Regions from separate parts of the Methylocystis sp. H4A genome, predicted to be linked through region 1. Evidence: riboswitches for the same ligand, from Rfam matches in the RefSeq annotation. Region 1 holds a riboswitch; the other holds the start of a gene.

Region 1 (3,783 bases):
TCCTCATCGGTCTAATCCGTCGGGTAACGTTTGGTTTTCTTCTCAATGGCGGCCATCTTGGCGCGATTCGCTCGGGTCCACATCCCTAGCTTGAATCACGCCCCTATCTCCGTCGCAACCATTCTCAAACGGTCTCTCAGGGCTGCTCCATCAGTTCCTCGGCGGAAAGCCGTGCGAGCGATTGTTTGCGCTTCTTGGACGCGTAGCTTGGATAGGCGAGCCAGACGACTCCCGAGAGCAGGATGAACGCCATTGCGCCGAACAGAAAGACGTCGTTGAGCGCGAGGATCGACGCCTGCTGTCGAATGAGCTGCGCCGCGCGGCTCTGCGCGGCGGTGGGCGACATGCCCATCGCCTGCATGCGATCCAGGAAAGTGGCGAGCAGGTCGAGCGAGGCGAAGCGCCGTCCGCCGAAATGATCGGCGAGATCGAGCTGATGGAACGGCGTTCGGCGGAAGAAGAGAACGCCGAGCAGCGAGATGCCCAGGGCGCCGGCCACGGTGCGCAGCATCGCGAGCTCTTCCGCCGCGCGGATCAGTCGTTCGCCGACGAGCCCGGTCATGGCGAGGGTCGCGAGCGGCGCAAAGAACATCGCGAGCGAGAAGCCGAAAAAGAACATCGGCGTCTTGACGTCATCGAAATAGGCGTTCTTGTCGTATTGTCCGAGCCAGACAAAGGTCACTGCGAGACCGATGAAGTTGAGGAACACGATCAGTCGCGCGTCGACGTTCCTCGTGATTTCATGCACGACGGCCGCGGCCGCCATCGCCAGAAAAATCATGATCAGATAGACCATGCCGGCGAGCGAGGACGTGTAGCCGAGCAGCACCTGCAATTGCACGATGAACACCGAGAGCAGGCCCTGAATCACCAGGAAGCCGACGATCGAGCAGAAAGTCGCGATGGCGAAGTTGCGATGCAGAAACAGACGCAGGTCTAGCGCGGGCCGTCGTTCGCCGAACTCCCAAAAGATGAACATCGGCAGCGCCAGCAGCACGACGAGCAGCAGCCATCCGAGGAGAGGCTCCGCGAACCAGTCGAAATCATTGCCCATGTTGAGAATCGTCTGCACGCCGAGCAGCACCGCGGCGAGCAGAATGAAGCCGATCGTATCGAAGCGCGTCATGCGGCGCTGAAAGCCGCGCCGGTAGAACAGCGCGGCAATGATCGCCGCGACGGGCATCACGACCAAGACGTTGGAATAAAATAGCCAGCGCCAGTCGAAATATTCGGCCCAGAAGCCGCCCATGAATACGCCGATGGTGAAGGGCGCCATGCTCATGACGCCCCAGAAGCCGACGCCGAGCGTGCGCTGGTGATCCGGATATTGCGCAAGCGTCACGGATTGGGCGAGCGGAAGGGCGACGCCGCCGGCAAGGCCGAGGAGAAATCGCATCGGCGCGAAAAACCAGATGGTTTCGCTCGCCGCGCACATCAGCGAGAAGATGGCGTAGAACATGAGCGCGCCGATCAGCACGCGATAGTCGCCGAAGCGCCCGGAGAACCACCGCGACAGTGGCAGGCCGAGCGCGATTCCCACCATGTGGTCGGTGGTCGCCCAGGTGCCGAAGCTCGGCGTCACGCCCTGCAGACTGCCGGCGGCATAGGGCGCGAGCACCGTGTAGCCCGGAACGTTCGAGAGCATGACGACATTCGCCGCCCCCGCCGCGCCATTCAGCAGCAGGAATCGCCAGCCTATCATTCGGGCCGGCCTATCCATGATCGCCACCCTCGCTCCGTTCTATAATCGCTACTGGGCGGTATTACGCGACATCATCCGCGGTTGTCGACTAGAGCAACGACGGACTCCGACACAATGTAGAGCAGGGGTCATCAGCCGCAGGCGGTTGAGCGCGAACTCGATCGCCGGGACAAGGATAACTGAATCGGACCTAAGCCTGTCAATGGTGAAAGTAGCAGGAAGAACATCAGACAGGACGCCATCCTTGGGTGAAAGACAGAAAATTGCTCACCGATCACGCAAGCTGCATCTTTGCCGTCTTCATCGGCTAATTGCGTGCCCGTTGTTGGATTCAAAATTGGCGGGTTGATACAAAGGCTTGGCAAAATGGTAACGTGGCTGTTTGCTATCAGTATCAGCCTCAGCATGGCAATTTCCGTAGCGTGAACCTGTCCCATTCAGCAGTCATCTTCGTCCCCGCCGTCGTCATCTGCTGTTTCTTGGTCGGCAAGTCGTTCTGGATCGTATTCCAGACGGTCTGACGCGGCAATCGATCGACGACGTGGAGCGCGGCGCAATGGATTCAGATTGGGTGCCCGGGAAATCCCCTTTGCAAAGGATCGCGCTGTGTCCGATGGGTGCGCTGCGGCAGGCATTCACCATTCGCGAGGCCAGCAGCAATCAGGGCGTTGTGCTGCCTTCCAACGTCCGGGTTACCCAAGCGCCTCGCTCAGCCAGTTGTGCGACATGGTCCGTACGCGCTCATGCTCGGGCTAGACACCTACACCGCCGCGAGTGGTGGAAGCGTCCAGGGCTATCCGGTTTTTCACCATCTTGAGCGTGTGGTGGACGGAGGGATCATCTGGGCGCCCGCCATTGAAGGCGGCGTCGTGCGCACGACCTGCAGCGGTGACTTCGAGTTAGATATCGGTCGGGACATATCCGTTGGTTACACGAGCTATTCCAGCACGGCCGTCGAACTGAATTTTCTGGAGACCTTCACCTTCCGGCTGCCGACGACCTAGGCTTCCGTGGTGCTGGCGCCGGGCATAGACTTCGGATCCATCTGTTTGGGAGAAGCGCTTCTTGGAACCGGGAGGACGCGGCGATGGCAAGGAAGTTTAAGATCGGCGATCATGTGAGCTGGAACTCCGAGGCCGGACGCGTGTCGGGGACTATCATCGCCATTCACATTAGAGATTTCGATTATAAAGGCCACACGCATCACGCGTCGAAAGACGATCCCCAGTACGAAATCAAAAGCGACAAGACAGATCACATCGCAGCGCATAAGGGCGGCGCGCTCGACTATGCATAACGAAGGCCGCGCGTGAAGCTTCCGTTTTTCACCATCGGCCATTCCAACCGAACCCTCGAGGCTTTCATCGGTCTACTGCGCGAAGCCGATATCGCTCTTGTCGCGGACATCAGAACGATTCCGAAGTCACGAACCAATCCACAGTTCGACAAGAACACGCTTCCCGGCGCCTTGGCGGCCGTCGCCATCTCTTATGAACATATGGCTGCCCTCGGTGGCCTTCGTGGAAGGTCACGCGGCATATCTCCGACTGTCAACGCCTTCTGGACGAACGAGAGTTTCCACAACTACGCCGATTATGCGCTTACTGCACAGTTTCAGGCAGGCCTCCAACACCTCTTGGACAGAGGACGCAAGCGGCGCTGTACCATCATGTGTTCGGAAGCCGTATGGTGGCGATGCCACCGCCGCATCGTCGCCGATTATCTTATCGCCAGCGGGGAGACCGTTTTCCACATTATGGGGGAAGGTCGTCTGGAGCCGGCCCATCTCACTCCAGGCGCGGTCATTCAACCTGACGGCGCCGTGATCTATCCGTAGTCCGCCGCTCGCAGCATTGGCAGCGCTTCGACGCCAGAGCTTCGAGCAACGCCTCGATGCTCGCGCCCAAGCGAACAAACCCGGCCACACGCCTAAAGCTAAAAATATTTCTGCATCGGGAACGCAGCACGGAATGGTCGCATCTAATATACAGGGCGCAAGTGCGGAGAAAAACTGAGCGGCAGCTACCGCTCTGCACAGAAATATCGTACCGTCGGGAACCCCCGTAAAATCACGCTGGTGC
Region 2 (3,783 bases), on a different contig from region 1:
CCCGTGCGGTGGAAACCGAGCTTCTCATGCACGTGCAACGAGGAGCGATTGTCCGGCCGCGCCGAGGAGACGATCCGATCCAGCGAGGTGATTCCGAAGGCGAGGTCGATGAGGGCCCTGGCCGCCTCGGTCGTATAGCCTTGTCCCCAATAGGGCTTGCCGAGCCAGAATCCGAACGTCGCCGAGCCGCGGCGATCCGCGCCATGAAGGCTCACAAGCCCGATCGGCTCGTTGGGCCTATTCTTCGGGGTGACGACGAGATGGAGGCCGCCGCCGGCGCCGTTCTCCTCGCGCACCGATGCGATGAACGCGTTGGCGTCGTGCGGCGCGTAAGGATGCGGGATGCTGGCCGTCATCAGCGCGACGTCGGGATCGCCGACGTGCTGGCGAATCTCATCGGCGTCGGCGGCGCGCGGCCAACGCAGCCACAGTCGCTCAGTCTCCAGCCGGAAAACGTCGTCGCGGGTAATTTCGGGAAACATTGATTGCTCCAAGCGACATCGGAAATATTGGCCCAAGAGCCTGAAAGGAGAGCGCTCCCCACTGGCCCTTCACGGCGCTTCCGGACATCTCGCCTGAAACGTTCCCGCCTGAATTCGCGAGAGAGGTAGTCGAGACGACTTCCGCCGGAAGGCCGGCGGCGGGTCGTCCCCTACCGCCTTACTCGGCTGCTGCGGCGGGCGCCGGCGCCACCGATACGCTGGCGCGTCCGCCGCTGGACTTGAATTCGACGACTCCTTCGACGAGCGCAAAAAGCGTGTGGTCCTTGCCCATGCCGACATTGCGGCCCGGGCGCCACTTCGTGCCGCGTTGGCGCACGATAATATTGCCGCCGATGACGGCTTCCCCGCCGAATTTCTTGACGCCGAGGCGCCGGCCGTCCGAATCGCGGCCGTTGCGCGACGAGCCGCCTGCCTTTTTGTGAGCCATGGTCTTGCTCCGACTATCCTGCGCGGCGACTGGGCCGCTCGATTTCTATTACGCGAGAGGGCGATCAGCTCTCGATCGCGGTGATTCTCACAAGCGTCAGGTCCTGACGATGGCCGCGCTTGCGCTTTGAATTCTGCCGACGACGCTTTTTGAAGGCGATCGACTTGGGGCTGCGCGTCTGCTCGGCGATCTCGCCGGAGACTTTCGCGCCGGCGATCGTCGGGGCGCCGACCTTCGGGCTGTCGCCGCCCAGCATGAGCACTTCGTCGAAAGTGACGGCGTCGCCCGGCGCGCCGTCGAGCGCCATGACGGTGATCACGTCCCCCGCGGCGACGCTATATTGCTTGCCGCCGGTTTTGATGACTGCGAACATCTTTTTTTCCTGTGTTCGTCCCGACGCTGGCGTCTCCGCCGGCCGGCTTCTTGGCAGTTAGTGGCTTCGCCTCGAATTTGCGCCAGGCGCAAACGAAAAGCGCGGCGAAACCGCCGCGCCGAAGCGACGTTCATCTACCCTTCAAAGCCGGCGACTGTCAATATGTGGGGCGGCCAGAAAAAAGGCGGGGCGCTGTCGATTTCGGTTTCAATAGAGATTGGCTTTCTATTGCATCTGAGGCGTCGACTCTCTTGTCGCGATCCAGATGACGTGCCGGGCGCCACCGCGTTGGCCGTTGGCGCGCACCTTGACTTCATCCACGCGGAACCCGGCTTTGCGGAGGCGCGACGTGAAATTCCGATCCGGCCCCGATGACCAGACGGCCAACACCCCATCATGGCGCAGCGCCTTGCGGGCCGCTTTCAATCCCTCGATATCGTAAAGTCCGTCATTGGCTTCGCGAGTCAGGCCCTCGGGGCCATTATCGACATCGAGAAGGATTGCGTCATAAGTCGAGCGGCCAGACCGGATCAGGCGCCCAACGTCACCTTCCTCGATGCTGACGCGCGGATCCGTCAGGCTGGCGCCGAAGACTTCCGCCATCGGACCGCGCGCCCAGGCCACGACCGCCGGAATGAGTTCGGCGACAACGATCCGCGCTTTCGCGCCGAGTACAGTGAGCGCGGCGCGCAGAGTGAAGCCCATCCCCAGCCCGCCAATCAGAACACGCGGCTGTGGGCGCGCCTGAATTCTCTCGCAAGAGAGCGTGGCGAGCGCCTCCTCCGAGCCACTGAGGCGACTGTTCATCAGTTCGATATTGCCCAACGTGATCGAGAATTCTGCGCCGCGACGCTTGAGGCGGAGTTCGCCCTCGCCGCCCGGTATCGGCGCTGTGTCGAGCAGGGTCCACGGAATCACTGATCCTCTCCGTTTCCTTGGGAAGCGCTTCATGCGACGACATGCGATGACCTCAATGCGCTAAATTCTGCAGTTCGGGCACAGGCCGCAAAGCGCCAATCCCGGACTATCGCTTCGCCCACAAACAGTTCCTCGACCGCCGTTCGCCAAATTTCATTTGCAAATTGCTGCCGCATCTCCACGCCAGGCTGGAGTTCGAACCCTTCACGAAAAATGGCGCAGCAGCGACACGCCGGCGAGGAGGCCGGCAATCGCAAGTCCGATTGACGCCACGACATAGAAGGCCGCCATCGCCAGTTCGCCGCGTTCGTAAAGCAAAACCGTCTCGAGCGAGAACGCCGAAAAGGTGGTGAAGCCGCCAAGAATCCCGGTCGTGAGGAACAGGCGCCAGTTCTGGGACGCCTCGCCCTGAAAGGCGAAATAACCCACGATCACGCCCATCAGGAACGAGCCAAGCACGTTCACGGCCAGCGTCCCGAAGGGAAAACCGACGCCGATCAGTCGGGCAAGAAGAAGATTGACCCCGTGGCGCGCGGCCGCGGCCAGTCCCCCGCCAGCAAATACGATGAAGAAGCCCATGACGTCGTCCTTTCCAACAGGCGGACGACAAACATGCTGCGGCAGGCGGCGTTTTAGGCGCGCCCCTCCCGCAGGACGCGCGTCCTTGCGGCAGGAGCCATCAGCCTCATCAGGCGGTTACCGGGAGCCCCATCCCGTGTGGGAGCCAGCATAGTCGAGCCGGCGCAAACGATCAACGCCGTCGCTGGCCGCCGACAGGGCTTCGAACTCTGGTTAATTTCAGCTCACTCTCAGCCGTCATGACCGGCCTTGTGCCGGGCATCCACGCCGGTCAGCCGCGAAACGCTTCGCGCGGAGACGGCAGGTTCGGCTCATATCCTCACATTTGCCTCGCGTCATCGCGTGGATGGCCGCGACAAGCGCGGCCATGACGCGGTGAGATGACCCCTCCCTGGATTCGGAGCGCCCTGCAGCCGCCGTCGCCGTCGCGGGAACGCTCGCCGGTCCGAGGCGTTATCCCTCCGTTACGAAAGCATTTTTTGGAGAATTGCTATGTATTTACGCCTTGGCTTGCGCCTCTGCGCGCTCCTCGCTTCGACGCTCTTCGTATTCTTTGCTCCCGCGCCCGCCTCGGCCGCCAAGGTCGGTGAGATGTGCGCAGGCATCGCCGGCATTCAATGCGACACAGGCTTGTGGTGCGACCCCGAGCCGGGCCAATGCCGCGGAGCCGACATCGCGGGCAAGTGTGTGGAGGTTCCAAAGATATGCACCAAGGACTATCGCCCGGTGTGCGGCTGTGACGATAAAACCTATGGTAACGACTGCACGCGTCGCGCCGCCAAGGTCGCGAAAAAGTCCGACGGCGAGTGCCCGAAACCTTACAGGTGAGACTGGTGGCTGAGATCTGGCGCCGGCGCGGCGCAATCGTGCCGCGCCATTGCTTCGGCTAGTTGAGGCAGCCGCTGGCCTGCATCTGAGCGATCCAGATCGCGCAGGCCGCCTGAGAGCGCTCGTGACGGTGGTGACGGCGGGAGCCGCCGCCA

The links. A riboswitch is a leader RNA that binds a small molecule or an ion and turns the genes downstream of it on or off. The one in region 1 is predicted to bind fluoride.
Region 2: linked by a shared signal. The riboswitch ahead of crcB (fluoride efflux transporter CrcB) and the one ahead of IYW40_RS01735 (MFS transporter) in region 1 are both predicted to bind fluoride.

What each region holds. Positions count from the first base shown of each region.
Region 1 is NZ_JADNQY010000013.1:10,532-14,314, forward strand. It holds partial or broken gene IYW40_RS01730 (transposase) at 1-83, opposite strand, end outside; gene IYW40_RS01735 (MFS transporter) at 137-1,702, opposite strand; fluoride riboswitch at 1,818-1,877, opposite strand; gene IYW40_RS21555 (family 1 encapsulin nanocompartment shell protein) at 2,422-2,706, shown strand; gene IYW40_RS01745 (DUF2945 domain-containing protein) at 2,790-2,999, shown strand; gene IYW40_RS01750 (DUF488 domain-containing protein) at 3,012-3,539, shown strand.
Region 2 is NZ_JADNQY010000025.1:222,037-225,819, forward strand. It holds gene IYW40_RS12565 (GNAT family N-acetyltransferase) at 1-482, opposite strand, end outside; gene rpmA (50S ribosomal protein L27) at 661-930, opposite strand; gene rplU (50S ribosomal protein L21) at 995-1,303, opposite strand; gene IYW40_RS12580 (spermidine synthase) at 1,529-2,221, opposite strand; gene crcB (fluoride efflux transporter CrcB) at 2,426-2,800, opposite strand; fluoride riboswitch at 2,885-2,946, opposite strand; gene IYW40_RS12590 (Kazal-type serine protease inhibitor family protein) at 3,392-3,628, shown strand; gene IYW40_RS12595 (hypothetical protein) at 3,687-3,783, opposite strand, start outside.